DNA from 2 places in the Mesorhizobium sp. M0195 genome. Region 1 is predicted to be linked to the other one. Evidence: predicted binding sites of a transcription regulator. Region 1 holds the regulator's gene; the other holds the start of a gene.
What was found. The regulator PhoB, encoded in region 1, activates phosphate uptake and scavenging genes when phosphate is short. The targets are predictions, from matches to a motif close to TGTCATNNANCTGTCAT.

Region 1 (4,531 bases):
TTCTTCATCATATCCTCCCTGCGCCGCGTACGGCGTGACCAATTGGCTCAAAGACCAGCTTAGAAGCTCTAATTTTTTCGAGCCTCGAAAAAATACTGGCCCGATCTCCGGCTGCTGTCAACATCGATTCTGATGGATTTTGATGACTGTGCGAGTTTTTTCGAGCGTCGGAATAAACGATGACAGCGCCACCTGCATCTGACACTATTTGCCGCATCCGACACTATTTGTCGGACATTACCGAGGGCTTCCGGTTCATGAGCGGCCGCGGCAACCGGGAGGAAAGCAAAACGATGTCGGTCGGAATCCGCCATGACGATTTGCGCCGGCGCAACCGGGCGATGGTGATCTCGGCGGTGCGCCGGGCCGGCCAGCCATCGCGTACGGAGATCGCAGCCACCACCGGCCTCAGTCATTCAACCATATCGGCGATCTCCTCCGACCTGATACGGGAAGGCATCCTCGCCGAGAGCAAGGCAAGTGAGCCCGTTTCGTTGAAACGCGGTCGTCCACAGGTCGGCCTCGCCCTCAACCCGGAAGCGGCGGCGGTGCTGACTGTGGTGTTGTCGCTGAATTTCCTGTCGGCCGCCATTATCGACTATGCGGGACAGGTGGTCGCCGAGGAACAGCGCCGGCTGGACACGCTGACCATGCCGCGCGACGAGCTGATCCGCGAATGCATGGCCATCGTCCGGCGCCGGCTTGAGGACCCAGACCTTGACGTCCGCAGTGTCGCCCGCATCGCCCTGGCGATTCAGGGCATTACCGACTCCCCTGCACGCGCCATGCTGTGGTCGCCGATCACGCCGCAGACCGACATCGCCTTTGCCGACATGCTGGAGGACGAATTCGGCATCCCGGCCACGGTGGAGAACGACTGCAATATGATGGCGGTGGCTTTGCGCTGGCGCAATCCGGATCGCTATCGCGACGACTTCATCGCCATCCTGCTTTCGCATGGCATCGGTATGGGGCTTGTGCTGAAGGGCGAACTGTTCACCGGGACGCATTCCTCGGGCGGCGAATTTGGCCACATGATCCATCGTCCGGGCGGCGCGCTCTGCCGTTGCGGGCGGCGCGGCTGCATCGAAGCCTATGCCGGCAACTATGCCATCTGGCGCAACGCCAGGCAGATGAGCGAAGACAGCGAACCGGTCGCCGACGTCGGCGACGCCGACATGCGCGCGCTGGCCGCCCGCGCGCGCGAGAAGGATGGGCCGGAACGCGAGGCCTACCGCAAGGCCGGCGAAGCGCTGGGTTTCGGTCTCGGCTCGCTGTTCGCGCTGATCGATCCGGCACCGGTCGCGATGGTCGGCGCCAGTGCCGCCGCCTTCGATCTGATCGAGCCGGCCTTGCGCAAGGCCATCGCCCAGACCGCCGGCGGCCAGCACTCGGGCTCGATCTCCTTCGATACCGAGCCGAACGAATTGCCGCTGATCCGCGAAGGCTGCGCGATGCGGGCGTTAAGCTTCGTCGACCAGGAGATTTTCGCGCCGGGCGCGCAAATGAGGCCCGGCGTCAGAAAGAACGTCGCCTGACCAGGCGGGTCAATCTTCCCTGATCGCATAGCCGGCACCGCGGATGGTGCGGATGACATCCGGCATGCGGCCGTTATTGACGGCTTTGCGCAGCCGCCCGACATGCACGTCGACGGTGCGTTCGTCGATATAGATCGTCTCGCCCCAGACATTATCGAGCAACTGGCTACGCGAGAAGACGCGGCCCGGATGCCGCATCATGAACTCGAGCAACCGGAATTCGGTCGGCCCGAGCCGGATCTCGCTCTTCTTGCGATAGACCCTGTGCGATTCGCGATCGAGCACGATGTCGCCGACCTTCAGCACGCTGGACAGCACTTCCGGCTTGGCGCGCCGCAGCAGCGCCTTGACCCTGGCCATGAATTCCGGTGTCGAAAACGGTTTGACAAGATAGTCGTCGGCGCCGGTCGAAAGACCGCGCACCCGGTCGCTCTCCTCGCCGCGCGCGGTCAGCATGATGATCGGCAGCCGCTCGGTTTCGGGGCGCACGCGCAACCGGCGGCAGAGCTCGATGCCGGAAACCGCCGGTATCATCCAGTCGAGCACCAGAAGGTCGGGCACATTCTCCTGCAAACGGATCTCGGCTTCGTCGCCGCGTGTCACCACCTCGACCTGGTAGCCTTCGGATTCGAGATTGTAGCGGAGCAGCACGCCCAACGGCTCCTCGTCCTCCACCACCATTATGCGTGGTGCGATCATCGGCTGGGCACCCCCATCATGTCACCGGCGCGGACATTGTTGTTTCGTCCTGCTTCGGACGATTGACGGGCAATTGCTCGCCGGTCAGCACATAATACGCATTCTCGGCGATGTTGGTGACATGGTCGCCGATCCGCTCGAGATTCTTGGCGCAGAACAGCAGATGCGTGCAAGCGGTGATGTTGCGCGGATCTTCCATCATGTAGGTCAACAGCTCGCGGAACACGGACGTGTATTTGACGTCGATACGCTCGTCGGCGGCGCGCAGCTTGGCCAACGCGGCCGCATCGCCTGCAGCATACTCCTCGATGACGCCCTGCACCTGGATGAGCACCAGCTGCGCCATCGCATCGATGGAATGCGATAGGTCGCGCGGCGTGACGCTGAGGCCGACCGCGCTCACACGCTTGGCGATATTCTTGGCAAGGTCGCCGATGCGTTCGAGGTCGCCGGCCATGCGGATCGCTCCGACGACATGGCGCAGATCGTGAGCCATTGGCTGGCGCTTGGCGATCAGGGTGATGGCGCGGTCGTCCAGTTCGCGTTGACGCGCGTCCATGATGGCGTCGTCGGAGACGACGCGTTGCGCCAGCACGTTGTCGGAATTCAACAGGGCCTTGGTCGCCCCGCCGACCATCGAACCGGCGAGGTCGGCCATGTCGCGGATCAGCTTGCTGATCTGCTCGAGATCCTCGTCGAAAGAAGCGACTGTGTGTTCGCCCATGGTCCTGTCCTCATATGCATGATCGGAACGGCTCAGCCGAAGCGGCCGGTGATGTAGTCCTGCGTGCGCTTCTCGCGGGGCGACGTGAATATCTTCTCGGTCCGGTCGAACTCGACCAGTTCACCCAGATACATGAAGGCGGTCTGGCGCGACACGCGCGCCGCCTGCTGCATGTTGTGGGTGACGATGACGATCGTGTAGTCGGCTTGCAGCTCGTCGATCAGTTCCTCGATCTTGGCCGTCGACAGCGGGTCGAGGGCCGAAGCCGGTTCGTCGAGCAGAATGACTTCCGGCTTCACTGCCACGGTGCGGGCAATGCAGAGCCGCTGCTGCTGGCCGCCGGACAGGCTCAAGCCGCTGGCGTTCAGCTTGTCCTTGACCTCGCTCCACAGCGCCGCCCGCTTCAACGCTTGCTCGACGCGGCCGTCCATCTCGGACTTGCCGAGATTCTCGTAGAGCCTGACGCCGAAGGCTATGTTCTCGTAGATCGACATCGGGAACGGCGTCGGCTTCTGGAACACCATGCCGATCTTTGTCCTGAGGAGGTTGAGATCCTGCGACCGGTCGAGAATGTTCTTGCCGTCAAGCAGCACCTGGCCCTCGGCGGTCTGTTTCGGGTAGAGCTCGTAGATGCGGTTGAAGACGCGCAGCAGCGTCGATTTCCCGCAACCCGAAGGGCCGATGAAGGCCGTGACGCTGCGCTCGGGCAGCGACAGGCTGATGTCCTTCAGCGCCTTGCTCTGGCCGTAGTAGAAGTTGAGGTTCTTGACCTCGATCTTCGTCTTCTCGGTGACCGTTTCGGTCATCGTCATGTCTGGGGACAACATCTGTGTCATCTGTCCTCTCTGCGTCCGGTAAGGCTGCGGGCGAGGATGCTCAAGCCCAGAACCGTCAGGGTGATTATGAGTGCGCCGGTCCACGCCAGTTGCTGCCATTCCTCGTAAGGGCTGAGAGCGAACTGGAAGATGGTCACCGGCAGGCTGGCCATCGGCGCGTTGATATTGCTGCTCCAGAACTGGTTGTTGAGCGCGGTGAAGAGCAGCGGCGCCGTCTCGCCGGAAATGCGTGCTATCGCCAGCAATATGCCGGTGACGATGCCGGACAATGCGGCGCGGTAGGCGACCGAACGGATCACCACCCAGCGTGGTGCGCCGATCGCGGCACCGGCTTCACGCAACGCGTTCGGCACCAGGTTGAGCATGTCTTCAGTGGTGCGCACGACCACCGGAATGACCAGGATGGCAAGCGCCACGGCGCCGGCAATGGCCGAGAAATGTCCCATTGGCCGCACCATCAATTCATAGACGAACAAGCCGATGATGATCGACGGCGCCGACAACAGGATGTCGTTGATGAAGCGGACGACGGTAGTGATGCGCGAAAAGCGTCCATACTCGGCCATGTAGGTTCCCGCCAGCACGCCGATCGGCGTGCCGACGACAACGGCGATGATCGTCATCAGCAGGCTGCCCGCGATGGCATTGAGCAGGCCGCCGGCCTCGCCCGGTGGTGGCGTCATCTCGGTGAAGACCGCGAACGAAAGCCCGGCTGTGCCCTTGTAGACCAACGC
Region 2 (4,531 bases), 100 kb from region 1:
GCTACCGGCCAGGTTGCCGCGCTTTTGCCGGCGGATCCGCCGCAATCGCTGAAAAGCCTTGCCTTCAACGGCCCCGACGGCAAGCCGACGACGATCGCCGATCATGCCGGCAAGACGGTGCTGCTCAATCTGTGGGCGACATGGTGTGCACCTTGCCGCGCCGAAATGCCGGCGCTCGATGCGCTGCAGAAGGAGATGGGCAGCGATGCGTTTCAGGTTGTTGCCGTCAACGTCGATGCCGGCGACGATGCCAAACCGAAGAAATTCCTGGAGGACACCGGCGTCAAGTCGCTCGGCTACTATCGCGATGCCACGATGTCGCTGTTCAACGACGTCAAGACGCGCGGCCTGGCGCTAGGTCTGCCCGTCACCATGCTGATCGATGGGCAAGGCTGCCTCATCGCCCATATGAACGGCCCGGCCGAATGGTCGGGGCCGGATGCCAAGCGTCTGGTCGAGGCGGCGCTTCAGCCGGGATAGGCTCAGACCGTGCGCAGGCGCGGCTTGAGCACGGCAATGCTTGCGCCGCGTCGGCTGGCTGTGCGGATTGCCGGAGCAGCCACGCCCGTCAGTTCGCCGAACGTCTCGATCGGAGCCGGTTTGCCGAGGTAATAGCCTTGCCCGATCTCGCAAGCCTCGGCATCCAAGAACTGCAATTCACCCGGCGTCTCGATGCCCTCCGCAAGGACCGGTAGGCCGAGACCGCGTCCAAGCCCCAGCACGGCGCGGACGATCGCCGCGAACTGGGCGTTCTTGTCGACCGATTTGATGAACGACCCGTCGATCTTGATCTTGTCGAAGGGAAAGGCGCTAAGGTTGGACAGCGAAGAGTAGCCGGTGCCAAAATCGTCCATCGCTACATGCACGCCAAGCGCCTTGACCTGCCTCAAGGCCGCCAGCGCGCGGGGCATATCCTTCACCAGGGCTGTTTCGGTGATCTCCAGTTCCAGCCTGCCGGGTGCCAGGCCGGACCTCGCCAGTGCATCATGCACCTTGCGGCTGAAGTTCGGATTGTGAAGCTGCACGGCGGAGACGTTGACGGCGACCATCAGCGGATTTGTCCAGCGAGCAGCATCGTTACAAGCCGTCGTCAGCACCCAGTCGCCGATCTGGGCGATCGCGCCACTGTCCTCGGCCACGGGGATGAAAACAGCCGGAGAAATATCACCCCGCTCAGGGTGCTGCCACCGGACCAGGGCTTCGAAGCCGATCATCCTGCCGCCGCGGATTTCCTTCTGAGGCTGGTAGACGAGGTGGAACTCCTTGCGGGCGATGGCCTGGCGCAATTCATGCTCCATCACGCGCTTGTCGCGGGCCGCGGTGCCCATGGCTATCTCGAAAAACCGGTAAGTGTCCCTGCCTTCGGTTTTGGCGCGATGGAGTGCCGTGTCGGCATGGCTGATCAGGCCGGCCTGGTCTTCGGCATCCAGCGGAAAGAAGGCGATGCCGATGCTGGCCGAGACGAGGCCGGAGCCGACCGAAACCCTGTTTTCCTCGCGGATCGCCGCCAGCAAGTCCTCGGCTATCCGGCCTGCGGCCAAGGGGTCGGGGAGGTTCGGAGCTATGATGGCAAATTCGTCACCGCCGAGACGCGCGAGCATCTGTCCGTTGCGCGGGATGCCGGAGATGCAGTGCGCGAGCTTCTGCAGCATCGCGTCACCGGCGCTGTGGCCGTAGAGGTCGTTGACTTGCTTGAACCGGTCGAGGTCAAGCAGCAGGAGCGCCAGATATCCATCCTTGCCGCCACGATCCATCGAGGCGACTTCTGCTTCCAGCCGGGAAGAAAAGCTCCGCCGATTGGCAAGCCCGGTAAGCGGATCGAAATGCGCGAGGCGGAGAATCTCTTCTTCTGCCTTCTTGCGCTCACGGATGTCGCGAACGGCAAGCACCGTATGAGGCCTGCCGCAGTAGGTGATCTTCCTGGCGATCAGCTCGACAGGAATTCTCGCGCCGTCGCTGCCCCTTAATTTCGCTTCCTGCGCCTGTTCGCCGAAGCCGGACATAGCGGCTGCGCTCTGTCCGTCGAAAAGCTCGCCGAGTTGCATCGTGTTCAGGGTGGCTGTCGCTGTTCCGGTCAGCTTCGCCATACTGTCATTGGCGCTGACGATGCGGGTGCCATCGCAAACGATCAGACCTTCCACCGCCGCATTGGCGAGATCGTGCATGCGCTCGGCCTCGAGCTTCTGGTGGCGAAAGCGCAGATCGATCCACAGCGCGGCACCTGACAGCACAAGGATTACAAGGCTGGCGACCGCTGCGGCAAAGGCCTGGGAAATGGGCTCGATGGAATGTTCGGATATTTCAATCGAGGAATCCGGAATGATCGACACCGCGGCCATCGCGATGAAATGCAAGCTGCAAATGGCCAGCGTCAAAAGCGCGGCGCCGCCGAGAGTCGCGACTGCTGACGGGCGGCGCAAAACGACCAGGAGTGCCAGTGCCGCAAGGGTCACGCCGGCCAGAAGCGACATCGCGACAAGGAGCAGGTTCCATACGACCCGGCCTTCGACCTCGAAAGCCGCCATGCCGATGTAGTGCATCGTCGCGATGGCGCCGCCCAGAATGGCACCACCGACGAGGAAATGGTCGATGCCGCGGCGCAAGGTGGCGACCCACATCCCAAGCGCGGTCAGGATGACGGCGGCGGCAAGCGAAAAGGCGGATAATCCCGGATTGTATGCGTTCGGTATTCCCGGCGTAAACGCGGTCATGGCGATGAAATGCGTCGCCCATATGCCGAACCCGGTCGAGGCCGCGGCGATCATCAGCCAGACAAGCCGGTTTCGCTCGGTCGATCGGCCGACATGCTTAAGGAGATTAACTGCTGAGAAACAAGAAATTCCACAGACGAGTGCGGCGAGCGCAACCAGTCTCAGGTCGTGCTGATTTACGATACAATTATAGACCGTCAGGATCCTGGTTCACTCGGTCAAAACTAACAGGGGAGGTGTGACGGATTAGCTCTTGGAGATTTTAACGAATAGTTAACCCGTAGGCCATGAGGCGGGTCTTTTCGGGGGAAAACCGATGCCGCTGCGCCGAAAAGGCGGTGATGTCGTTTCTGACGCCCGGTTTCGGTAGCGAGTGCACTTTAGGAAGGAATGGTGTTCATTGATCGGCAACAAAACCGTTGTCCGATTGTCATCAGCGCCACATATTGGCTTTGCGGAGGTGCCCCTTTCGCCAATGACAAACGGGAGATGAAACATGAAGTTCTTCGGCTTTGCGGCCGGTATCGCCGCCACCGTGACCCTGCTTTCCACCACCTCCGCCTTCGCCGTCACGCAGATCAGCTGGTGGCACGCCATGACCGGCGCCAACGCCGAGGTCGTCGCCAAGATCTCCAAGGATTTCAACGCCAGCCAGAGCGAATATGAGCTCGTTCCGGTGTTCAAGGGCACCTATCCGGAGACGCTGAATGCCGGCATCGCTGCCTTTCGTGCCGGGCAAGCGCCCGATATCCTCCAGGTGTTCGACGTCGGCACCGGCGTGATGATGGCGGCCGAGGGTGCGATAAAGCCGGTGGCCGATGTGATGACCGGCGCCGGGATGACTTTCGACAAGAGCCAGTATCTGCCCGGCATCGTCGGCTATTATTCCAAGCCGGACGGCACCATGCTGTCCTTCCCCTACAACTCCTCCTCGCCGATCCTCTACTACAACAAGGACATCTTCCAGAAGGCAGGCCTCGACGTGAACAATCCGCCCAAGACCTGGAACGAGGTTTGGGAAGCCGCCAAGAAGATCAAAACGAGCGGCGCCGCCTCTTGCGGCTATACCTCGACCTGGCTGACCTGGATCCATCTGGAGAATTTCGCGGCGTGGAATGACGTGCCTTGGGCGACCCAGCAGAATGGCCTGGCCGGCGGCGACGTCGAACTCAAGATCAATGCGCCGATTTTCGTCAACCACTTCCAGGCGCTCGCCGACCTGGCCAAGGACGGCACGTTCAAATATGGCGGACGCACCTCCGAAGCCAAGCAGATATTCCTCGCCGGCGAATGCGGCATCTTCACCGAATCGTCGGGCGGCCTCGGCGATATCGTCAAGTCCGGCATGAATTATGGCATCGGCCAGCTTCCCTACGACAGTGACGCCAAGGGTGCCCCGCAGAACACAACGCCGGGCGGTGCCAGCCTATGGGTGTTCGGCAACAAGTCGGACGAGGAATACAAGGGCGTTGCCGCCTTCTTTGCCTATCTGTCCAAGACTGATGTGCAGGAATACCTGCACCAGAAGTCGGGATACCTGCCTGTGACGCTCGCCGCGTACGAGGCGACCAAGAAATCAGGCTTCTATGAAAAGAACCCCGGCCGCGAGACACCCATCCTGCAGATGATCGGCAAGCCGCCGACCGACAATTCGAAGGGCGTGCGCCTGCCGAATCTGCCGCAGGTGCGCGATATCCAGAACGAGGAGCTGGAGAAGATGCTGGCCGGCCAGCAAACCGCCCAGCAGGCCCTCGACAATGCGGTCGCGCGCGGCGACGCCGCAATCAAGGAAGCCCTGGACAACTAACGAGATCGTCTCG

Region 2: the regulator PhoB is predicted to act here: its motif matches at 3,129-3,145, upstream of ugpB (sn-glycerol-3-phosphate ABC transporter substrate-binding protein UgpB).

What each region holds. Positions count from the first base shown of each region.
Region 1 is NZ_JAMYSV010000009.1:53,621-58,151, reverse strand. It holds gene xylF (D-xylose ABC transporter substrate-binding protein) at 1-8, opposite strand, end outside; gene NKJ12_RS18690 (ROK family protein) at 294-1,538, shown strand; gene phoB (phosphate regulon transcriptional regulator PhoB) at 1,548-2,237, opposite strand; gene phoU (phosphate signaling complex protein PhoU) at 2,254-2,961, opposite strand; gene pstB (phosphate ABC transporter ATP-binding protein PstB) at 2,994-3,797, opposite strand; gene pstA (phosphate ABC transporter permease PstA) at 3,794-4,531, opposite strand, start outside.
Region 2 is NZ_JAMYSV010000009.1:155,430-159,960, forward strand. It holds gene tlpA (thiol:disulfide interchange protein TlpA) at 1-480, shown strand, start outside; gene NKJ12_RS19250 (bifunctional diguanylate cyclase/phosphodiesterase) at 483-2,915, opposite strand; gene ugpB (sn-glycerol-3-phosphate ABC transporter substrate-binding protein UgpB) at 3,208-4,518, shown strand.